One region of the Enterococcus sp. AZ109 genome, then DNA from elsewhere that is predicted to be linked to it. Evidence: riboswitches for the same ligand, from Rfam matches in the RefSeq annotation. Region 1 holds a riboswitch; each other region holds the start of a gene.
The links. Region 1 has a riboswitch for thiamine pyrophosphate ahead of IGI42_RS03620 (thiamine-binding protein). Riboswitches for the same ligand answer to the same signal wherever they lie in the genome.

Region 1 (6,081 bases):
AAAGATGACTATTTCTTTTTGTATCGGATGGCTACTAGTCGGGATTATCGATTTTGTCCTTTATAAGATAATGAAAAGAACTAAAAGTATATTATTATGGTTACTGGTAAACGGATTAATTCTGTTTCTTTCACTTGTTTTTTGTATCGGATCGTTTATCATTTTGAGGTTTATTATAAAGTGAATTGAGTTCGATCAGTTATTTTTTTGTGATAAGACTTTAATTTGTATACGCTAGGCCATAGTTGATTTTATCGTTACCAGCTGATGTCTTTTTTCGAATTTTTTTATAAAAACTTCCATTCATCGGACGAAAGTTATAAAATGGAAAATCATCGACTAGTTAGTACTTACTACAGGGAAAATCAAGGAGGTGAGACCTTTGGTAAAAAATGCACGCACATTTGTTTGGTTGTATCTTATAATAATAGCGCTTGCCTTATTTGCGATTGTCACTCCTAACTTTACCCTTTCGAAAATCGCTTTATTGCTTTGTTCCTTTATCCTTATTGTGATGTTATCTCCAGGAAACAAAAGTTGACCAAGCAAAATGCTCCCCATACAACCTTGTTTCGCAGGATGTATGGGGAGTTTTTAGTAGGTGGAGAATTTCGCAAAAACACACTAGAGGAATTCTTCAAAGATTTTCATCCCCAGTAGTTCTTGAGATATATTGACGTTGTCAAACAAAGAGATACTCGCTTCTTTAATGCTGAAGGATTGGGTATGATCATGATCGTTGATCGCTAATGGCAAAACAGTCTGAGCATTTTTATCGATGACCTAGTCCAATTTAAGGCTTACCGCAGTTTTTATCTTAGCCGCTTTAAGATGTGCCGAGTGTGGAATCACCACAGTGTCTTAAAGCAATGACAAGGCTTTTTATCGGTTGAAAGTATGCTAGCAAAAAGTTGATTCGGCGATTTCTTCCTTCTTAAAAACATTATTAATTTGTTGTATTAGACCAAATTTATCGTTGATGTTAAGACTTACGAAAAAGAATTCTGCTGAAAATGCTGATTAAAACTCTCAGGTAGAAATTGGCATATTTTGCTGAGATGTAAATTGTTCACCTAGCAGACGTGATGCTTTTTTTGTATTGGAAACCATATACTATATGGTGGTGACTTAGGGCTCAAACTTAGTATTCAGATTCTCGATTACTTGCTTTTTATAATCAAGAAATTCTTTTGTAAGCTGAAAATCCGCATTTTTTTCTTTGCTCAACTCGATCATGTCTAGCTGGTCATCGCTCTGATTTTTCAAGATATAGATTCGATCAGACAATTTAATAGCTTCATCAATATCATGGGTAATAAATAGTGTCGTTAATGATAATTTTTTGTGGATATTGAGGTACCACTCATGAATTTCAGATTTAGTAAAGCTATCTAAGGCACTAAACGGTTCATCTAGTAAAATCAAATTAGACGAAAATAAATAGGTTCTTAGTAAAGCGATTCGCTGACGCATTCCACCGGAAAGATCTTTCGGATAAGATTTACTCACACTTGCCATGTTAAATTCTTCCAGAAGTTGGTTGGCCCTTTGAAGGGCTTCCTTCTTTTTGACTCCCTGTAAAATCAATGGCAAAGTGATGTTTTCTTCGATTGTTTTGTATGGAAGAAGTAAATCTTTTTGGAGCATATAGGAAACCTTTCCTGGCATATCAATGACGGATTCTCCATCTAACAAGACCTCACCGCTACTGGGGGTTAAAAGACCGGCAATAATGCTAAAAAGCGTTGACTTTCCAACTCCGCTCGGACCGATGATACTGATGATTTCATGATCGAGCACATGGAGATTCAAATGGTGCAAGACTAGTTTTTCTGAAAAATATTTTGACACATCTTTGACTTCTAGCTTAATCATTCTGCTCACTCGGTAGATAATCATTGGTAAATCCTGTATTTTCAGGAATTTCTTTATCAATTAGTTGGTTTTTTCCTAACCAGGTATAAAAATCATTCCAGCGCTGCGAATCAATATATCCCCATCTATCTTCGTCGGCACGATATTGTTCGGACAACCATTTTTGACTTGCCAGAACTAGGTCTTTGTTCAACTCAGGTGCCTCTTCGACTAAAATATCGGCAGCTTCCTCGGGCGACTCAATGGCGAACTCGTAACCTTTTTCAGCGGCTTTTAGGAATTTCTTCGCCACATCTCCATGCTCCTTTAAGAAGTTGTCGTTTGAGATAATTACAGGCGTATAATAGTCAAACACCGGATTCAAATCCTTAAAATAAAAGTAATCAATTGGGACACCTTCGCTTTCAGCAGAAACGCCACCCCAGCCGTAGAAAACCCAGATAGCATCCGCTTGTTTTTCCTTCAATGCCATCGGTTCATCCACAATATTATTCGGAATCAAATTAACTTTTTCAAAATCACCGCCGTCTTTTTCCATTACGTTGGCGATAGTGGCTTGCTCAACAGGTGAATCCCATGTAGCATAGGTTTTGCCTTCCAATCCTTTAGGTCGGTCAATACCTTCACCCTTAAGAGACATGATACCAGACGTATTATGCTGTAAAATAGTCGCTACAGCTGTGATTGGTAGTGAATCATCTGAAGCATAGTTCGGTGCTAGCGAATCTTGAGCGCTAATTCCAAATTGAGCTTTGCCACTCGCTACGATTGCGGAGGCATCTCCATCAGAGGGTTGCACAATTTCAACATCCAATCCTTCTTCTTCAAAATAACGTTTTTGTTGTGCTACGTATAGTCCTGTATGGTTGGTATTAGGTGTCCAATCTAACACAAACGTAATTTTTTCCAACTCTTTGTTTTCTGTTGCGCTTTGCTCATTGCTACATGCTCCTAGAACCAATAAACTACTCAAAGCAACTAATGCTTTCCACTTTACCTTCATTTTTACTCCTCCTATACTTCTTTTTTCCAGGGCATAGCCAATTTTTCTGCCAAATTGACCAATGCCATCAGTAATAAACTAATTAATGAAATCAAAAAAATTACTGCAAACATCTTGTCAAAATCATAAGATTTTCGTACTCGTGTCATATAGACACCTAATCCTTCAAAGCCGCCCAGCCATTCTGAGATAACCGCACCAATTACTGCATAAGTCACAGCGATTTTTAGAGCAGAAAAAAAATCACCAAGACTTGCGGGAATCTTGATATGCCAGAAAATTTGTCTGCGATTTGCTCCCATCGAACGTAATAGCCGCAATTCATCATGATCAACAGAAGAAAAGCCATTCAACATAGCAACGGATACTGGGAAAAACACAGTGATGACAATCAAAACAACCTTTGGTAAAACGCCAAAACCAAACCAGATTGTCAATAAGGGTGCAATAGCAACAGTGGGAACAGTTTGCGTTAAAATCAGCAGGGGATAGATAGTTTTTTTCACTCTTTCGAAGTTATCCATAAAAATTGCAACTGCGATCCCCAGTGACATTCCTAAAAATAAACCTAATAACGCTTCGATCAATGTGATTCTGGAATGGAACAATAGTAAATCAAAATCATTGATAAAGGCCTGACCAACCTGTAAAGGAGAAGGGAGCATGAACGTTGGAATCCATCCTAACGAACTAACACCTTGCCACACCATAAGAAGGACGAGTACCGAAACACCAGAGTAGAGGTTAATGCTGGTGCTTTTTCGTCTTTTCTTCAATCCCAAACACATCTCCTTCAGGTTTGTAAGTGATTTTTACATAAGCAGATACGCCTTGAGATCCCGCTTTAATTGCAATCAGTTGACAGTTTTTGACGATCTCCATCAATTCATCATAATTTCCCTCAATACTTGTTTCAAACGCCCCAACCTGATAAGTCAATCCTGTGCTTGCTATATAAGCGATTACTTCATCAACAACACGAACAACTTCTGATTCACCTTCTACTTTTGGTAGTACTTGAATTGCGATACCTGCTTCCATTTTTCTTCCTCTTTTCTTGAAATTAATTAAAATAAAAAGGCATTTTCCCCAATAGAGAAAATGCCTAAAATAACCAAAAATGATTCTTTTTTTCGACATGCTCCCTACGCTGGTCTTAACCAACAGGTTCAAAGGGTCAGGTTTTTAACCTTCTCAACGCTTGTGCGTCCCCCTGCATCTTTATTTAATTGTTTTTAATAATACATTTCTTTGATTTGTTCGTCAACATACTTTTGAAAATCAGTAAAACAAAAAACGATTAAAAACGATAAACGGGTTTTAATCATTTTTGTTTTATACTTGATGAATGTCTAGATCTAGATTGTAATAAGGTTCCAAGATAGCATTATTAATTCCTTTTTCCGTAACAATAGTATCTAAAGAAGTAGCACTATCAACAAAGAAAGTTGAAGTTGTGCCAATTTTTTCTTTCGTTACAATACCGATTTTATGAGAACTTTGTTGAAGCAATTGTTTTTTTATTGCAGCTTCTTCAAATGATGGGACAGTGATCCCTTTTTCAATATCGATTGAAGAGATACCCAGTATACACAGCTCTATATTGATACCTTCAATTGCTTTTAATGTAGCAGAGCCTTTTAATACTTTAGAATGTTTATCCAACTCACCAGGCAACAAATTGATGGTAATATGCTCATGATCGCATAATGCTAATGCAATCGTAGGGCTATTGGTGATAACTATCCCACTATAATCGTTAGGAATGTTCTCTGCGAAAAAAAGATTCGTTGTACCACTATCAATGTAGATTACTTTTTTTCCATCAATTAGTGATGCTGCTTTTTTGGCTAGCATTTTTTTGCTGACTGAGTGTTGATCAATTCGGTGCTCAAATGGCAGGTTGGTGTTATCCAATCTTAGCGCGCCACCGTGAACGCGTTGGACAAGTCCAAGCTTAGCTAGTTCTTGAAGATCTTTTCGAATTGTATCTTCCGTTACCTCTAATTCTTTGGTGAGATCGTTTACTAAAACTTTACCTTCTGCCTCTATTTTGCTCAAAATATATTTGTGGCGTTCGCTTTTTAACATTATTTTCTCCTTTAATCGAAATTTATTGATTCTTATCGTTTTCCATTGTATAATGATAGCATAAAGAAATCGATTAATTACTGACACGTGCTATTTTAATCCATATTTCTTTTGTTGTACACCTAATGTTAGCGCTTAAAAGAAATCAACTTGGAGGATGATGCAGTTATGAAGTTTGGAATATTTTCAAAAGTTTTTCTGAAGTACCAGTTGGACGACGCTTTGAAGAAAATTGCTGGTTTGGGTTTTGAGAGCATTCAATTTAATTTTGCTAATGTTGGTCTACCTAGTTTACCACAGTCTGTAGAGAAACATATTTTAGAGAATATTAAGGACTCTTGTGAAAAAAATGGGGTTGATATTGCCGTCATATCCGGTACGTTTAACACTTTAGAGTTAGATGAGACCAAAAGGAAAGAAAATTTAGCTGGATTTGAAACGGTTGTAAAATCTGCAAAAATGCTAGGCGTTCCTTTTGTTTCTATATCAACAGGTAGCTTTAATCAAGAAGACTTTTGGAGTCCTCATCCTGATAATCATACTGAGAAAGCTTGGGTGGTACTTAGCAAGTCTATCGAAGCTATGCTCAAAGTAGCTGAAGAAAACAACGTCACCATCGTTTTTGAACCAGAGCAGGCAAATGTCGTTAGCTCAGCAGAAGATTCTTTGCGCTTGATTAATCTATTCGACTCTAAACATCTAAGAGTGCTGTATGATCCGGCTAACATCGTGACAATAAAAGATGCTGACAATCAATTAGAAAAAATAGAACGTACACTTGAGCAACTCAAAGATGTAATCTCGCTAGCTCACTGCAAAGACGCTCTTGTGACTGATAAAGAAATCAAATTTGCTCCCGTTGGAAAAGGTACCATTCCATTGGTGGAATACTTAAGGAAACTAACTAAGTTTTATGACGGGCCAATTATTATGCATGGATTAGAAGAAGAAGACATTGAATATGCACTAGAAAATTTAGGATTAATGGAGGAAAAGTAAGATGACAAATATAAAAAAAGATGACAAATTAGTGAAAATTGGGGTACTTGGAGCGGGACAAATTTCACAGGCTGCCCACTTTGATTCAATTAGACGATCTAAAAATGCTGAAT
Region 2 (6,081 bases), 1.5 Mb from region 1:
GTGATTGCTAATGAAATGGGTGTTAAGATTCGCACAACTAGTGGTCCGGCTATCGAACGTCCTGGGGACTTAGTTGCGATTCTTAATGAATTAGAACCAGGAGATATTTTATTTATCGATGAAATTCATCGGCTACCCAGAGTAGCAGAAGAAACGTTGTATTCTGCGATGGAAGACTACTATGTGGATATCATGGTGGGACAAGGAGCAACTGCTCATCCTGTTCATTTCCCGTTGCCGCCATTTACTTTAGTTGGAGCAACTACTCGTGCAGGGATGCTCTCAGCACCTTTGCGGGATCGATTCGGCATTATTTCTCACATGGAATATTATGAGGAAGATGATTTGCGAGAAATCGTTTTACGCTCAGCGGATATTTTTAATACGGAAATTGTAGAAGAAGGAGCGATTGAGATTGCTCGCCGTTCTCGTGGAACTCCTCGGATTGCGAACCGACTATTGAAGCGTATCCGTGATTTTGCTCAAGTTCAATCCAATGGAGTAATTGACCGTTCGGTTGCCGACCAAGCATTACGCTTGCTGCAAGTTGATCAAGCTGGTTTGGATCACGTAGACCAGAAATTATTAAAGACGATGATTGAGCTATATAACGGCGGACCAGTTGGCCTTAGCACATTAGCTGTAAATATCGGTGAAGAGCGTGAGACGGTTGAAGACATGTATGAACCTTATCTTATTCAAAAGGGTTTCATGAAGCGAACTCCTCGTGGACGTATGGTAACACCAATGGCGTATGAACACTTTAATTATCCAATAGAGTAGAGGTGGAAAAATGGCGGAGGACAAAGGAGCAAAAAAACAGTTGGTCAAGGCATTATTGCTGTTGTGCCAGACACGACCTTTTGATAAATTGACTGTACAGGAGATTAGTCAGGCAGCAAATGTGAACCGTCAAAACTTTTATTACCACTTTAAGGATAAGCAATCCTTGCTACGTTATACTTACTATCAATGCGGGTTAAACCATTTAGAATCACCTGTGATGACGATAGAAAATTGGGAAGAAGCTGTATTAGAAATGCTCAAAGAGATGCAGTATTCCCATCAATTTTATTTGAACACTGTGCAAGCTGATCCAGAAGTGCTATCTAAAGAGTTTATTGGTTTGGCGAAAAGCTTATTTATTCGTTTGTTTGAAGATGTGGATCAAGAAAGTGTATTATCTAATACAGATAAGGATTTTTATGCGCGTTTTCTTGCATATGGGTGTGGAGGAATTCTCACAGATTGGCTGTTGGCTGACGCAAAAGAACAGCCGATTACCATAGCGGCTCAGCTGTTCCGTTTTGCTAAAGATATTGAATTTTTTGCCTATCATCTGTATGAACAAGATCAGTCCTGAGGAAGACCATTGACAATGTGGTTTAGGGCGTTACCTTGGACGCAAGCGATCGCATTTTTGACGACGATTTCAGCCATTTGATTACGAGCTTCTACACTGGCATTACCGATGTGAGGGGTTAAAATTACGTTGTCGAAGTGTTTCAACGTTTCGGTTACTTCTGGTTCGAATTCATAAACATCTAAAGCAGCTCCAGCAATTTGCTGATCATTTAACGCTTGAACCAAGGCTTCTTCATCAATTAATGGCCCACGAGCAGCATTAATAACAAAAGCGGAATTTTTCATTTGTTGAAAGACTTCATAGTTTAATAAATGACGTGTTTCATCAGTTAATGGAGCATGCAATGAAAGGATATCTGCCTGCTGAATAACCTCTTTTTGGGTGTGGAACTCAACTTTTAATACTTTTTCTTGTTCTGAATCTAATTGATGCCGTTGGCTGTACATAATCTTCATACCAAAAGCAGACATTTTTTCTGCTAGGGACTGTCCAATCTGTCCCATGCCAATGATTCCTAGTGTTTTGTCCTTTAGTTCATTACCTAAAAAGAATAAAGGAGCCCAGCCGTCAAAGCCGGCACCATGCATCAGTCGATCGCCTTCTACGATTCGTCGAGAAAGAGCAATGATCAAACCAGCAGTCAGCTCTGCTGTTGCATTGGTTGAAACAATCGGAGTGTTTGTTACATAGATACCTTTTTTCTTAGCATAATCAGCATCTATATTGTTAAAACCCGCACCGAAGTTAGCGATCAAACGTAAATTGGGCGCTTGATCAATAACTGCTTGATCAACTATAGTAGATAAAGGGCAAATTAGTACTTGGCAATCTGTGATGTTTTCTATAAGCTCCTCTTTAGAAATTACACCAGTCCCATCAAAAACTTGATAGTCCAACTCAGCTTTATCCAATAGTTTGGTACCGATGGATGGAATTTTAGCAGAAAGAAAAATACGACTCATATTATCAACCTCATTTCTATGATTTGACTATAGCACGAAATACACTTTTTAGCTTGAAGGAGGCAATCAAATGAAAACGATTCTGTTTGTTTGTATGGGGAATATCTGTCGTTCGCCAATGGCAGAGGCTATTTTCCGGGATCAATTTGAAAAAATGGGGAAATTAGACATATTTAAAATAGACTCAGCGGCAACTAGTCGTTGGGAAGTGGGAAATCCACCACATCACGGTACGCAAAAAATTTTGAAAGGACATGGAATTAGTACAAAAGGGATGCATTCTCGTCAAGTGTCAACGAATGATTTTTATACAGCGGATTGGATCATTGGGATGGATCGTGAAAATGTGGAAGATTTATTGGCGCTAGCACCAAAAGGAGCGGACAAAAAAGTCTATTTATACTTAGACATTGTTCCTGGGAAAAAAAACCAAGATATCCCAGATCCTTGGTATACAGGGGATTTTGAGGAAGCATATGCTTTGATTCAAGATGGGTTGCCCTATTGGTTAACTTTTTTTGAAGAATAGTCTATGTATTGTTTTTTAACCCGCTTTTAAGTAAAATCAGAATACATTCAAGGAGGAAAATGACATGAAGAAGAAACCTGAAAAAGCAAAAAAAAATCTAATTAAAGCCTTTTCTAGTTCATCTTTCCGTTTTTTGTCTGATTTTCTAAACGATTCTGCTGATAAACGTGCACAAGAACAAGCGAATGAGACGATTATGAGTCAGTTGCGACTAGCAGCTTTGAACAATAGTTTGGTTGTTCTACAAGTACAGCATGAGAAAGATCCAGAAAAATTTGAAACGGTATCTGGTTGGCTGCCAAAAACTGTAGGCAACGATTCTTTGGTCATCAGAACGCAAGATGATCAATTACAGATGTTAACAGTAGATCGCATAAAAAAAGTAACTACTTTGGCACCAAATGGCGATCAAGAGAGTGTTTCACGCTAACTGCTTGAAATAAATAAATTATGTGCTATACTGTAATAGTAAAAAATACTAAAAGAATAATACTGTCACAAAGGGGAGCCTTCGGGCTGAGAATGAGGACACTCTAAACCCTGGTACCTGTTTCGGTCATGCGAGCGTAGGAATTGTGATGAAGTAAATAAATTTACTTCTCCTTTGTGAACTGTATGTTCAAAAAAAGGAGGAGTTTTTTTATGCACAACAAAACGAGAATTATGGTGGAGGGAACGATAGTGGCAGCATTGGCTTATATGCTATCATTCATCCCCTCGAACATCGGCAGTAGCCTTACAATTTCATTAGGGATGGTGCCTATGACTATTTTTGCTTTGCGAAGAGGAGTTCGACCAGCTTTACTTTCATCCTTTATTTGGGGAATATTACATTTCACAGGAAATCTACAGTTTCTCAGCGTTTTACAAGTTCTAATCGAGTATCCAGTAGCTTTTACCTTTGCAGGTTTTGCTGGATTATATGCACCTAAAGTTCAACAGGCACTGCTGGATCACAATCAGAAAGAGGCAGCTAAAAACATCATTCTAGGGAGCTTAGCGGGGACTGGTGCACGTTTCTTTTGGCATTTTATTGCTGGAGTGGTTTTCTGGGGCAGTTACGCATTGTGGGGAATGAATCCTTGGATTTTTTCTTTCGTGATGAACGGTGCCGGCGGTTTGGCGACGGGGATTGTAACCTCTGTAATTGCAATAGGCGTTTTGAAAAAAGTACCGCAGTTGTTTTTGCCACGTGATGCTGTAACATTAGGCATGAAAACGAGATAAAAATAAACGACCACTTCTGTCAATTAAAGGCAAAAGTGGTCGTTTTAACGAAAGGCAAATGCTAAGTCATCTTTTTCTAAGGACAGACTCCATTTTTGGCGACCTAGATCATAAGATAAGGTTCCCATTTTTTGATCTTGCTTATAACTTGGCTGATGTTTACGCCAACCTTTTTCATCAGATAAATAGATGGGAATGCGATATAATTTATTTTCAAGCTGAGCTTTTGAAAAACAGAAAACAGCACCTTCTTGAAAAATTGGATATAAATCTTTTAAAATTTCTCCTTCTAAATGAGCAACAGAAGAGCCTTTACGGAAGAATGAGCGCTTATCGTTGACCTTTTCTAGGGCAACACGAGTAATTTTATTTGCTAAGATTCGATAGAATTCATCTAAATAGCGATAATATACACGTAGGGTTTCACTACCCAAGTTGAAATAAACAAAGTTGTTTTGGAGCTTATAAAAGAATGGCGAATGCAAATGTGTACGCATATGGCCAAAATACAACAATTCGGAAATCTCTAAAGGTGTCAACTCCTTTAGTAAAGCTGGATTTGTAAAGTCAATCCACTTATTGGCTGTAGATTGTGAGAAGTTTTTGTTCGTAAAAAATTGATTGACAGCGTAAGTTCCACTAATGACCTTCAATCCGCTATGGGTGTCAAATTCACCGATTTCGACAGCGGGGTCTAATAAGAGTAGATGATCCGGTTGATGCACGATGCCCTCAACAAAGTCCGCTGGGGAAAGTCCCTTAGAAAAAACGGCATTGCTGGTAGTATCTATATATACAAAAAGCATGTCTAGCAAATCATTCACCCTCTCCAATCATCGTCATCATCATTTTAACTCATCAATTAAAAAAAAGCTCGTTTCTTTTATTTTAAAATTACATTACAGTTGAAAGCGTTATTGCAATACTTTTCACAAATAGTTTTCATCTTCATACATACTTTAAAAGATCAAAATGAACCAATGATTAATTCTCCTTTAAATAACTTAACACTAGTAAATTGAGCATCTTACAGTAAAAGATTTACGCTTACTTTGTGATATGATAAAATCGATTATAGTATGGAGGATAGCTCATGAAAAGAAAAAGAAAAAAGACCAGCTGGCTAATCAATTTTTTTTTAATTTTATTATTAATAATTGGATTGGCTTTAATTTTCAATAATCAAATAAAAAACTTTCTAATTCAATACAACGGCGATCGTTATGCTGTTTCGAATCTGTCTAAGGAAGATATTGATAAAAATATGCAAGAAAATATGCCTTTTGATTTCGATGCGGTTGTTCCTGCCAGTACAGAGGCAGTGATGCGGGCGCAGTTAAGTAATAAACGTTTACCAGTTATTGGTGGTATATCTATACCTTCTGTAGCGATTAATTTGCCGATTTTTAAAGGATTGTCTAATGAAGCATTACTGTTTGGTGCTGGGACTTTGGAACCTGACCAAGTGATGGGTGAAGGAAACTATGGTTTAGCTAGTCATCGAGCGGCAGAAGCTGGCTTGTTGTTTACCCCGTTAGATAATATTCAAGAAGGAGACAAGATATATTTAACTGATTTGACCAGCATTTATACTTATAGAACAGCGCTTAAAGTTCGCGTACAGCCAACTGAGGTAAAGTATCTAGATGTATTACCTGATCGGCGTCAGGTTACTTTGGTGACCTGCGGGGAAATTGACGGGATCACGCGAATAGTTGTACAAGGAGAACTAGAAGCAGTTACGCCTGTGGAAAAAGCAACGCAACCAATGCAAGATGCTTTTAACATGGAGCAACGAACTTATTAATTAAGAAACCACAGAGCTTACGGGCTTTGTGGCTTTTCTTTTAAAGTGGGAGAGAAAGTAAATGAAGGTACAGCAATTGTATCCATCTGAGTTGTCAAAGTATCATGAAATAATTCAGCAAGCTCGTTTGCTGTTTCCTTTTGATGTGGTACATAGTCAAGCTGCCCAACGAATGCTTCATGCCTTAAGA
Region 3 (6,081 bases), 1.3 Mb from region 1:
GGAAGAGCTGTTTCAGGAGTTAGAAAATGCCTGTATACAATTGATCAAAAAAGGGTACGAGCTATTAGAGAGCATTGGAGAAACTGAGGATTTTATCGACTTTATTTATATAAATTATGAGAATGGCTTGGCTTCACCAACCCTAGAGCAGTTACTACAGTTTCCTTTTACTAAGGTTAATAAACTTCTGACGAGTGTTTTTCAGGAAGTAGCAGATGTAGTGACGGATAAATTTTTCGAAGAGCTGACTAATCGTTTGGAAGAAGTAACTGACGATGAATTGGTGATGGAAGCCCATTTAGGCGAAGAAGAGCTACAGTTGGAAGTTCTTCTCCCTAAAGCATTCTCAGAAACGGTTAACTTAGAGCAGTTGATGGTGGACTATCAAGGAACTTTGGAAGAGGTTACTCGTTGGTTTTTAGAGGCACTTATGTAAAAAATGCTGGTTAAGGGAGCTTTTTATGTAGTAAGTAAAGATTTGTTTACGAGATAAAAAAAGGAGAATGTGCGTTGAATAGCATGGAAAAAATTAGTCAATTTCGTGAAGAACGGAATTGGCGGCAGTTTCACAATGAAAAGGATCTAGCTTTGTCAATTTCTTTGGAAGCAGCGGAATTATTGGAATTGTTCCAATGGAAGACTTCCGAGGAGGCACTTAAAAATCCCGAACGCTTGAAAGAAGAACTGGCCGATGTGTTAATTTATTCATATATGATGGCCGATAATTTAGGGTTTGATATCGATGGAATTATTACAGAAAAGTTAGAAAAAAATACGATCAAATACCCGGTTGAAAACAGTAAAGGTAATAAGAAAAAATATACGGAGTTGAGTCAGTAGCTAGTAATGCTATTGCTCTAACTATACTTGCTGGATTATACTAATTTTTTAATTAAATTCTAATTTGCTTTTTCGTGAAGCTAAATTTACAAAAATGTAAAAACCTGATACCCTCAAATTGTAAGGGAGTGCATAAAGGGGGAGATGGGATGGACTTTCGGGATATTCTCGGTACAAGCAATAAGCGAAGACTGCGACTAATTGAAGCGCTGTATTATCAGCGTGACGGATTGCCAAGTGATCAGCTAATGAGTGAGCTGGACTGCTCACTTCCCATATTGCTAGATGATGTAAAACTAATAAATGAACAGAGTGATCATTTTCATATTGAAAAATATAAAGGTCTTTATCGCTTATCGATGAGAGGACGAGTCAGTATTGGTAATTTGTATGCAGACACTTTAATTCATTCACAAGAATTTCAGATCATTGAACAGTTGCTGTATGAGGAATGTAACAATATTACTTCTTTAGCTGAACGGTTGTATCTAAGTGTTTCCAACACACAACGCTATTTGAAAAAAGTGAAAGTTGCGTTAGAGAAAGCGGGGATGTACTTACGCTATCGACCGTTGCGAATTGAAGGCAAGGAAAGTGTGATCCGACACTTTTATTACCGTTATTTCGTTGAGAAGCAGAATGCTTTTGACAATATTTTGCCGATGCTAAAGGATTTCCAATTTAATTCGATTGAACAATTTGTAGTTGATTTTGTTAAGAAGAATAATTTATATCGGAAGTACATCTTTCAAAAAAGGTTAATCTATACAATTTATGTCAGCTTATGGCGAATTAAAAATGGCCATATGTACCCAGCAGATGAACTGCGTAAGGAAGGATTTATTTTGCCAGATCAAGAAAGGTATGACGGATTTAATAAGACTGCTCAGGATCTTTTTCATGTACAATTGTCAACTGACGTTTTACGGGACTGTATGTGGTTAATTTATTCCGATACCATCGTTTTTAGTAGCGCTCATCGCGAAATGGCACTGGCAGATAATTTGCGCTATCAAAAATTATTTCATCAGCACTTTGAGTTAGCTGAGGACTTCAATAAGCTAGTGAGTGAAAAAATGGATCAACAGGCACTGATTAATATGACCACAGTATTAATGAATGATTACTACTTATATGACAAAGATGGAGCATTTGTGTCTATTCTACGTCGTAACCGCGATACCTTTTTAGAAATGACCGAGATTATGTATCAAAAACCAATTTTTCTTGTATCGGAAATTGTCCGAAAATTCGTAAAAAAATATGCGATGTACCGAGAATCCGATTTTGTGATGAATTATGTGTATTTACTTTTGACGGCGGAAGTGGATAGCTTACAGATGTTGGTGGAACAAGATCAGAAGATTCGCTTGCTGCTTTTGTCCGATTTGACTCCGACAGAAGAAAGTTTTTTAGCTAAACAGATTCGCCGAATTGTGCATGGGAATTTTGATATCTTCTATTTTGAAAATGTAGTAGACCGCAAGCAGGGCATGTATAAAGAGATGTTAACTTATGACGGCTTGATCACTACTGGTTCAGTAGAAGGTGTGCCGAATGATTTTCCGGTAATAGTAATGGATCCATTCGTGACACCTAAAGCTTTGGTAGTTATTCAAAATTTAGTTAATGATCTATCTTTGAAGAAAGAATTAGGACTATAAAACATTCTGTTATTCTCAGTTAATAAGACTAATAATTTATCAGCTCGGTCTTCAGATACGAGTGAAATCAAGTAAAGCCAGTGAATTTTGCTGGCTTTACTCATGTAATTCTAAGGGCAAACCATCAGGGTCAAAAAAGAATGTCATTTTTTCACCGGTGAAATCATCGGTCCGTAAAGGTTCACACGACACACCTCTTGCTTCCAAATAAGCAATGGTCTCATCGATTCTATCAGTTTTAAAGGCTAAATGACGCAACCCACTAGCTTCGGGATAACTAGGGCGCTTTGGAGGATTCTTGACGGCAAAAATCTCTAATTCAGCACCATTAGACAGCTGTAAGTCCAGTTTGTAATCTTGACGCTCTTCACGATAGTGCTCTCTTAAAATAGGAAGTTTTAGAATATCCACGTAAAATTCACGAGCTTTCTGATAATCTGATACGATAATCGCAACGTGATGGATGGTGTTAAATGATGGATGTTGCATAAATAGACCCCTTTCTGACCTAAAGCATAGCATAGATTTTGATAGAAATCTTGATAGGTGTCTACCTTAATGAAAAAAAGTATGATATACTTTAATTACAATTTCATATAGAAACATTTGGGGTGCTTAAAAGCTGAGATTATACCCATGGAACCTGAAACAGTTAGAACTGGCGCAGGGAAATGTCGTAAAAACATCAAGCGCGCCCGTCCATTTTTTGGTCGGGCTTTTTTCATCGATTGTGAGGTATCTTTTTGACAAATTGATGGGTTGTTGTAATCGTAGTATCGAGGTCTGGCTTCATCAAAGTCGCTTTGAACTACAATAAAAAAGCGATTTGCTAAACCTTTCTGAGGACTCCTTTTGCTTCTATTTTGAAAGAGGAGTCTTTTTTTATTGGTGGGAGTAAAATACAGAAAGGAAGTTGGAAGTTTGCAAAAAGATAAACTGCAAAAAATGATGTTGTTAGCAATGATGATCGCACTGGATGTGGTGCTGTCGCCACTTTTTCGTGTGGAAGGAATGGCACCAATGTCTAGTGTGATGAATGTTCTAGCCGGTGGACTGTTAGGACCACTTTATGGAACGGTGATGGCTTTGTGCTGTGGAATTATTCGAATGCTTTTATTAGGAATTCCACCGTTAGCACTGACTGGAGCAGTCTTTGGAGCATTTTTAGCAGGACTGTTATATCGAGTTACTAACAATATTTATGGATCTATGGTTGGAGAAATTATTGGAACAGGGATTATTGGTTCATTATTGTCTTATCCGGTAATGGTTCTGTTTACCGGCAGCCAACAAGGAATGTATTGGTTAATTTATACTCCCAGATTTATTGGAGCGGCCATAATTGGTTCCTTTGTTGCCTTGTTTGTTTGGAAATTGATTTATCGAGTACCCGTGTTCAGAAGATGTCAGCAATTATTTGGAGGGATCAGTAATGACTAAACTATTAGCAGCAGTAGAAGATGTATTTCCGTTATCCACGTCACCATTGGTTCAGTGTATCACGAATGAAATTACTTGCGAGTCAATGGCAAATGCTTTGTTGTATATTGATGCTAAGCCAGTAATGGCTGATGACGCCCGTGAGTTTCCGGCTTTTTTCCAACAGACGGATAGTCTATTGCTAAATCTAGGACACATATCTCCACAGCGCGAAGCAAATATATTTGAAGCTAGCCGCTTTGCTAAAAAGAACCACAAACCAACTGTAATCGATGTAGTGGGTTTGGCAGCTAGTCCTTTGCGTCAGGAAATGGCGCTGCAATTAATGAAGCAGCCACCTGAAGTAGTCAAAGGTAACATTTCAGAAATGCGGGCGCTTTGCCAATTGGAAAGTCATGGACGAGGAGTTGATGGTAGTTCGCTTGATCAGTCGGAGGAAGCATTAGTAGAATTGACAGATGCACTGAAGTCTTTGGCAGCTGAATATCCACAAACAACCTTTTTAGCAACTGGAGCTGTTGATGTGGTCGTCAACCAGACAGAGGCGTGTTTGTTAAAAAATGGTGTAGCGGAGCTGGACTGTTTTACCGGAACTGGTGATATCGTAGGGGCGATGATTGCAGCCGTATTAGGTATTGGACTGGAAACATTCCCGGCAGTCATCGCAGCGGTTAGTTACTTTAATTGTTGTGGAGAAAGAGCCAAGGAACTAGTTCCCGAGGGATTGGCTGACTTTCGTCAAGCGACTTTAAATCAGCTTTCGGTGTTGATGAAGCAGGAATGGGAAAAACAAGTAAAGGGGCAAATGGTGTGAATAAAGAACTATTAAAACTTTATTTAGTAACCGGACGTTACGACTTTAGCGAGGAACAGTTTTTAACGATCATTGACCAAGCATGTCAAAGCGGAGTAACTTTGGTCCAGCTGCGGGAAAAGGAATTATCCACCTATGATTTTTATCAGCTGGCTTTGAAGGTTAAGGAAGTCACTGGGCGCTATAATGTTCCGCTGATTATTAATGATCGTTTAGATGTTTGTCTAGCTGTCGGTGCTGAAGGGTTGCATATTGGTGACGATGAGCTTCCAGTAACGGTTGCCCGGCGTTTGTTAGGGTCAGATAGAATATTGGGCGTATCTGCGAAAACATTGGTGCGAAGTATAGAAGCCCAAGTAGACGGAGCAGATTATTTAGGAGTTGGTGCGATTTTTCCGACACAAACGAAGGATTCCGAGGTTACATCACTGGAAACACTAAGGGAGATTACGCAATCAGTGGAGCTACCAGTAGTAGCAATTGGCGGAATTAAGCTGGATAATATGTCTGCTTTGACAGATAGCGAAATTGCTGGTATATCAGTAGTAAGTGAAATAATGAAAGCTGAAAATGTCCCTCGTACAGTTGAAAGCTTACGTCGAGCAGTGGAAGCCTTATAATTTAGGAGGAAACCAAATGATTAGTTATCAAAAGGACCAAACGTTTCAAAAAGTCGATGAGAATACCGAACGTTGTGTCGTAACTCATAGCGACAAGATTATGTCAGTAGTCGTGCGTTTTAAAGAAGTTCAAGAAAGTACATCGCTGCACAGCCATCCAGAAGAACAGGTAACCTACATTGTTAAAGGGAAATTCAAGTTTTTTGAAGAGGACCAGGAATATATTGTAGGACCAGGAGACTTTTTACGCTTTGAGCCTAATGTACGTCATGGCTGTATTCCATTAGAACCAAATTCCGAATTAGTTGATACATTCACACCAATTCGTAAAGATTTTTTATAGGTTTTTCGTAAGTGAAAAGCTATTTGCCGATGAAGGAGACTTCATCGGCTTTTTGTTTCATAAGCGTGAAATATGGGTTTCTAACTAAGCTAGCGTATAATAAAGGGAAAAGTTCGAGAAACAAAAGGAGCAATTCCATGATTGAACAATCAACTATTACAACCGGTGATAAAACAAGATCTTGGCTGTCTATCACTGCACCAACAAATGACGAAATCCTTCGCTATGTTGAAGAATTTGAATTGCCTAAGGATGTGTTCACCCTTCACCCGTTCACTGAAGAGGTCTCTCGGATTGAAATCCTTGAGTCGGAAAAACTAGGGAAATGTGTCAGTTTGGTGCTGATTAGCTATCAGGTAG
Region 4 (6,081 bases), on a different contig from region 1:
CCAACAATCGGAATTTTACTAATTTTGCTAATGTCTGCGATTGTCGCTGGCTTATTTTATAAGGAAAAGGACAAAGACCTTTGGCTTCCATTTATTCCTCCGCTAACCTGTAATGCCATTGGTGGTATTATTTTTCGGCTTGATGCTTTTTCTGGTCTTTTAAATTCAAAGCGCGGTGCACTGATTATCGCAGGTTGCCTGATAGCTGCGATGATTGCTCAGTATGTGATTATATTTGTTGTGTATAGAAGGCAGAAAAACCGATCGCTAAAATCATAAAAATAGCATGTGGACATACCAGAATATTGGTGTCCACATGCTATTTATGCTATTCCCCCAACGAAATTACGCGATCGACAAACTCTTCGTAGAAAGTATTTTCGTGGGAAACGACTACAACCGTGCCTGGAAATTGCTCCAAGGCTTTTTGCAGATTTTCCTTCGTTGCTTTATCGATATGGTTCGTCGGCTCATCCAGAATTAAGAAGTTGCTCTTGATCATGGTCATTTCGGCAATTTTCACTTTGGTTTGTTCGCCACCACTTAGAGTCTTCAAGCTTTGTTGCGCTAATTCGCTGCTCAAGCCCGCACGAGACAATTGACGCCGCAATTCTTTGTTGTTAGCCTTTGGATAGCGATTGCTTAAATATTGGAAAGGTGTCTCCAATGGATACTCCCAAGCTAATTCCTGAGAGAAATAATTGATTTTCGTATGGTTTGGAAAATGAAAGCTTCCGCCTAAAGCTGGTATTTCACCAATTAGTGTTTTAATTAACGTTGACTTTCCAATTCCGTTAAAACCACGCAAAGCAACTTTTTCTCCATAACGAAGAGTTAGTTTTAGCGGAGCCAGTAATGGCTTGTCATAACCCACCAGTAAATCATCCGTCTCCAAAGCTAAAGTTGTCACCAAAGGAACCGGTTCAAACACAATATTTGGCGTAGGTGAATCAGAAGGTGGGGTCAAACGTTCAATTTTTGCCAATTGTTTTTCTCGACTTTTTGCCATGGTTGAACGGGAACCGGCTTTATATTTACGGATATATTCTTCAGTTTTTTTAATATGCGATTTTTGAGCTTCATACTGGCGCATATACGTTTCCGCTCGCAGTTCTTTTTGCTTAGTCGCTTTTTCCAAGTTACCAGTGTACTTGGTCAATTGACCGAATTCGATATCCATAATATGAGTAGTTACTTCATTTAAGAAAGCCTGGTCATGAGAAACTACCAAAAAGGTTCCTGGAAACTCCTTCAAAAATTGTGTCAGCCATTGGACATGGTCATCATCTAAATGGTTCGTTGGTTCATCCAGAATTAACAAATCTGGTTTTTCTAGCAGCAACTTCGCTAATAGAATCTTCGAACGCTGTCCACCACTTAAATTCTTCAAAATACTATCCATTCCTAATACGTGAATCCCCAATCCTGTCGCAAGTTCGTCGATCAAGGTGTTCATTTGGTAAAAGTCCCCTTGGTCCAACTCATTTTGTAGACGGCCTGCCCGTTCCAATAAACGATCATCCATATCGGTAGCATACGCTTCATACAGTTTAGTAATTTCTACTTCTTTCGCTAAATCCTCAGCAAAAGCTGTTTGCAGAAATCCCTGAATGGTCATAGTTTCATCCACGTTGACGTATTGATCCAAGTAGCCCACCTGAAATTTTGGCGAGACCACTATTTGGCCTTCATCCGGCAAAATTTCGCCAGTGATAATTTTGATCAAGGTACTTTTCCCGGCACCGTTGCGACCAATTAGTCCCACATGTTCGCCTTTGTTGATTTGGGCATTAATTTTTTCATACAACAGCTTGTCCCCAAACTGTTGGGTAATGTCTACTAAATTCATCATAATTTTTTTCTCCTCATTACTGTTTCTTTTTTTTATCGGCACACATCTAATTAATAAGAAAGGTTTCGCAAACTCCTCTAGATTGAGAAGCCCTGCACTACTACTTATGTCCAAACCAATCCTATCATTTGTGAAAAACTATATTTTCTTTACAAAAAAAGCTACAGACAACAGCAATTGTCTGCAGCTACAATATTTTTTCAAAATCGAAAACACCAAGGCACAATAAATAAACCTGCCTACTTCGGGCGTTTCCGATGAAGTCTAAACCTTTATTGTATGCTCTTAACAATGCTTCATCGAATTAATCTGTCAAGAGCTGCTTTTCTTACGAATTTAAAATAATAGCTGTATATCATCAGATGTTCCCTCTTTCGCCAAGAATCATAACATGTTCCCGAGATTGTGTCAAAAAGATCAGTAAAGTTTCTGAAAAAAATGGTGATTCCGACTTATCTTTGCTTTTCGTTAAAGAAGTTGTCGATTGACGCTTCAATTCCCTGGAAGTCTTTGTTGAAGAACAGTTCCAGATCGACAGGTATCTCAGGCAGATCGGTTTCGTTTATAAAACCACCATTAGGATTAGGCACCACCAAATAATCAGCGCGATCTTTGTTCTTAAAATAGTCGAACATCACTTCGTATTTGCCAGAAAGATGCTCAGCCAGTTCTTCTCCGTTCATGTATATCCAAGGCAGAAGATTCAGCACCGGCCGAGCGTTGGTATTGATTTCGAAGACAAAGCAGAGTTTTTTCATAGAGAAAACCCCTTTTTTAACTATTGTATTCCATTTATGGGGCTTTCTCTACTAGTCATTTAACTTATTTTTTTATTGATGGCGTACATAAAGCAAGCAATGGTCAAACATGTAATTATCCGAGCAGTAAGCAACTGCCAAGTTTTTGTCAAGAAAATATCCAACACTAAAAATGTTCCTACAATTAACAAAAGTCCAAATACTACAATGGCAACTTGAGTTAAAACAACATTAGAAGTGCTTTTACTCAAAAAATCGGTTCGTTTGATATGATGAATTAGCTGATACAACAGCGCTAGTCCTGATACTAAAAAAACTAGGAGGTTCATCGCAATATTTTCAATTTTTGGCAGAGAAATCATTGGCATCATCAAGTACAAAATACCATACCCCATAATGCAGGCGAGATAAATGCCGATCAGTTTTCGATTGCTTTTGACTGTGTTGGTGTCTTTTTCAAGTTGTTTTATCATGTCCTCGTCTCCCTTTAGTAAATGATCTAAGGAGAGGTTATAAATATCACTCAACAAAATGATGCTGACGATATCAGGATAACTTCGCCCATTTTCCCAACTAGATATTGTTTGGCGGCTGACGTTGATTTTTTCAGCTAAGTCCTCTTGCGTCAATCCTGCTGCTTTTCGTGCATTCTTTAATTTTTGATCAATATTCATAACTGACCTCCTTATCCAAATTATAGGTTAGACTTCTAGACACCGAACAGAAAAAGTGCTTTACATTCAGCTTTTTACCATGTAAATATGTCTTTACATACTGATATATCAAGCTTTTAAGCGATCGCCCAAGTTTCCAAATTCATCGCCATCTCCCAAAACGCATATTCCATCTTACTGCTGATGACAAAAGCCTCCAGCATCTGCTTTTGCTCTTTCGGTTTACTCGCTTCGTATAATCGGTCTAAAACAGCACGTTCTCTTAAGATTCCCTCAGCGGCTTCCTCACCTGAATAAGTTTCAATCCACCGCTGGTACAATGGGTGCGGCGATCCTGACTTAATTAGACGAATGCCTATTTCTTGATACAACCAGGCACATGGTAACATACCTGCAAAGGCTGCATTCGGTGTACTTTCCACTAACTGTCTGTACATGTGAGAAACATAATGATAGGCAGTTGGTGCAACAGGTGTTTCGGCAATTTCTTTTTCAGTGATGTTTAATTCACTAAAAAAATCGGCACGAACCGCAATCTCGCCTAATCGTAAATTTTCTGCATTTTCTCTCATCAAGTTTTGTACTTCTTGATCTGCTGTTTGATCGGCAATCCGTTCGTAAAGTTTGCTGAAATGTTCTAAGTAATAGCGATCCTGGAGCAAATAAAACCGAAATATTTCCGGTGATAAGGTACCATCTCCAATCGACTCCACAAAAGGATGCACGAAGCTCCCCTCCCAATAAGCTGCAGCTGCTTTTCTTGCTAATTCTGTAAACATATAACTCCCCCTTACTTTTTTCTACTATTAAAATAGCCTCCTCAAAAAAGTCCACGAGGAGGCCAAACTAAAAAGAAAACCCGATCACAAAAACGATCGGGTGTAATAATTAACGATTTGACTAAAAAAGTCACACATTCCCTGCGTCAGTCCTAACTGTTTCAGGTTCAATGGGTATAATCTCAGCTTAAAAGCACCCCTAGTGTTCTTATTCGATTAATAAAAGTATAACATACCTTTTAGATGAAAACGACTCCTACTTTTATCTTCTTCGTATGACAGGTGTACCATCAGCATTCAATAATGGAGTAATTCCTGTCGATCCATAAATTGTGTTTAAGACCAATAAATATTGCACACCGGTTTTTTCATCTGTAATAACTTGCGTTTTAATCGATTTTTTGTCACTTTTTTCTTCTGAAACCATAAATCTTTCATCCATATGTCAATCTCCTTCTAACATATTAAAAGTATACCTTATTTATAGTAAACGTTTAACCACCTATTACAAAGGCAAAAACAAATATATTTAAGGTAAACTTTTTACTCCCGCTACCAAGTTTTTAATAAAAACACGAACGAACAGCCAACAATCATTCCTAACAACATAACACTGCCTCCCGAACTTTTTTATGTACTCAGTTTATCGTCAAAGTTAATAAAAATGTGCCTTTTGTCCAGATCAGCTAATAGTTTGTCCCAAACGACAAAATAAGACAAGCTTCCTCGTAAAGAACAGCTTGTCTTAATATTTCTAATCTGGAATTTCTGTACCCAAGCCTTTTTCACGGGCTTTTTGGACAATCTGACTTGCTACCACTAAATCTAAAACAGCTGTTCCAACTGATTTGAAAATAGTAATTTCTTTATCTGAAGTTCTACCTTGGACTTCTCCTAATAGAATTTGTCCCAACTCGCCAGAATACTTATTTTTTGGAATATATTCTTCTTTTAACGGTGTAATAAAGTCTCCCGCTGCATTTAGTACCCCTTCTGTTGTATCAAAGATAACCCGGTCTGCTCGCTTAATTAATTCTTTAGGAATTTCAAACATACTTGGTGTAAAGGAACCGATTCCATTAATATGTGCCCCGTCTTTTACCCAGTCTGATTCGAAGGTTGGCTCATTGGACGGCGTCGCACTGGTAATAATATCCGCACCTTCAACACATTCCCGACTAGTTTTAGTTGGAATCAAGCGTGCTTCGAATTTTCCTTGCATATCCTCTACGAAACATTCCGCCCTTTTCTGAGAGATATCAAAAATACGAACTTCGGTTAATGGACGAGCTGTTAACATCGCTTCTAATTGTTTCTCCGCCTGCCCCCCTGTTCCGATCAGGGCACCAATCTTGGCGTCTTTTCTTGCTAATAGCTCTGTCGCTACCCCTTGTACCGCACCTGTTCGCAGCTGAGTCAAGTATGTGCCATCTAACAAGGCAGTGACTATCCCACTTTTTGGATCTAAGACGATCATTGTACCAGTGACACTAGGCAGACCCCGTTCGATATTGTGCAAATAAGTCGAAACAATTTTTACGCCAAGAGATGGTTTATCCCCACCGATATAGGCTGGCATGTATGAACTTACACCATTTTCCTCTCGAATATCCACATTCGTGCGCAGTGGTGCATTTGTCTCCCCTTTGGAGAAAATCATCAAGGCTTCTTTATCTGCCTCTAGCGCCTCCTTCATGGAAAAAGTCTGGATCATGTCATCTTTTGTCAAAAACAGCATATATTTCACTCCTTGTTATATTAATGAGGCTTTCACCTCCCTGGTTCCTAAAATTACTTGGCACTCATAAATGCCCACGCAACAAATCCTAAAAAAATAAAAACTTCATTTATCAGCATTTTCCTCGTCAGTTTCTCAACTTTGGAAAGATAGTAACCCTCCACTGAAGCAGTAGTCAGCAATACCGGTAACGTCAAAAAACAGCGGCAGTCCTTTAACAAGTATTGTCACCAAAAATGTGAATAAAAGACCAGCAAATGTAATGTAAGAATCATGATAG

Region 2: another riboswitch for thiamine pyrophosphate. It lies ahead of thiT (energy-coupled thiamine transporter ThiT); the one in region 1 lies ahead of IGI42_RS03620 (thiamine-binding protein).
Region 3: another riboswitch for thiamine pyrophosphate. It lies ahead of thiW (energy coupling factor transporter S component ThiW); the one in region 1 lies ahead of IGI42_RS03620 (thiamine-binding protein).
Region 4: another riboswitch for thiamine pyrophosphate. It lies ahead of tenA (thiaminase II); the one in region 1 lies ahead of IGI42_RS03620 (thiamine-binding protein).

What each region holds. Positions count from the first base shown of each region.
Region 1 covers NZ_JBIOSF010000001.1:756,674-762,754, reverse strand. The annotation lists gene IGI42_RS03635 (ABC transporter ATP-binding protein) at 1,129-1,875, opposite strand; gene IGI42_RS03630 (ABC transporter substrate-binding protein) at 1,868-2,878, opposite strand; gene IGI42_RS03625 (ABC transporter permease) at 2,890-3,654, opposite strand; gene IGI42_RS03620 (thiamine-binding protein) at 3,623-3,919, opposite strand; TPP riboswitch at 4,004-4,103, opposite strand; gene IGI42_RS03615 (DeoR/GlpR family DNA-binding transcription regulator) at 4,214-4,969, opposite strand; gene IGI42_RS03610 (sugar phosphate isomerase/epimerase family protein) at 5,138-5,968, shown strand; gene IGI42_RS03605 (Gfo/Idh/MocA family protein) at 5,970-6,081, shown strand, end outside.
Region 2 covers NZ_JBIOSF010000001.1:2,279,723-2,285,803, forward strand. The annotation lists gene ruvB (Holliday junction branch migration DNA helicase RuvB) at 1-783, shown strand, start outside; gene IGI42_RS10915 (TetR/AcrR family transcriptional regulator) at 794-1,363, shown strand; gene IGI42_RS10920 (2-hydroxyacid dehydrogenase family protein) at 1,354-2,328, opposite strand; gene IGI42_RS10925 (low molecular weight protein-tyrosine-phosphatase) at 2,399-2,857, shown strand; gene IGI42_RS10930 (hypothetical protein) at 2,922-3,287, shown strand; TPP riboswitch at 3,349-3,447, shown strand; gene thiT (energy-coupled thiamine transporter ThiT) at 3,500-4,084, shown strand; gene IGI42_RS10940 (hypothetical protein) at 4,129-4,899, opposite strand; gene IGI42_RS10945 (class A sortase) at 5,178-5,891, shown strand; gene IGI42_RS10950 (patatin-like phospholipase family protein) at 5,953-6,081, shown strand, end outside.
Region 3 covers NZ_JBIOSF010000001.1:2,057,114-2,063,194, forward strand. The annotation lists gene IGI42_RS09795 (hypothetical protein) at 1-436, shown strand, start outside; gene IGI42_RS09800 (nucleotide pyrophosphohydrolase) at 511-840, shown strand; gene IGI42_RS09805 (helix-turn-helix domain-containing protein) at 990-2,504, shown strand; gene gloA2 (SMU1112c/YaeR family gloxylase I-like metalloprotein) at 2,601-2,993, opposite strand; TPP riboswitch at 3,102-3,191, shown strand; gene thiW (energy coupling factor transporter S component ThiW) at 3,426-3,944, shown strand; gene IGI42_RS09820 (hydroxyethylthiazole kinase) at 3,937-4,758, shown strand; gene thiE (thiamine phosphate synthase) at 4,725-5,378, shown strand; gene IGI42_RS09830 (cupin domain-containing protein) at 5,395-5,721, shown strand; gene IGI42_RS09835 (magnesium transporter CorA family protein) at 5,859-6,081, shown strand, end outside.
Region 4 covers NZ_JBIOSF010000002.1:262,561-268,641, forward strand. The annotation lists gene IGI42_RS17835 (hypothetical protein) at 1-279, shown strand, start outside; gene IGI42_RS17840 (ABC-F family ATP-binding cassette domain-containing protein) at 329-1,852, opposite strand; gene IGI42_RS17845 (hypothetical protein) at 2,305-2,610, opposite strand; gene IGI42_RS17850 (helix-turn-helix domain-containing protein) at 2,670-3,284, opposite strand; gene tenA (thiaminase II) at 3,401-4,063, opposite strand; TPP riboswitch at 4,184-4,274, opposite strand; gene IGI42_RS17860 (DUF6440 family protein) at 4,326-4,505, opposite strand; gene IGI42_RS17865 (ornithine cyclodeaminase family protein) at 4,818-5,801, opposite strand; gene IGI42_RS17870 (hypothetical protein) at 5,937-6,081, opposite strand, start outside.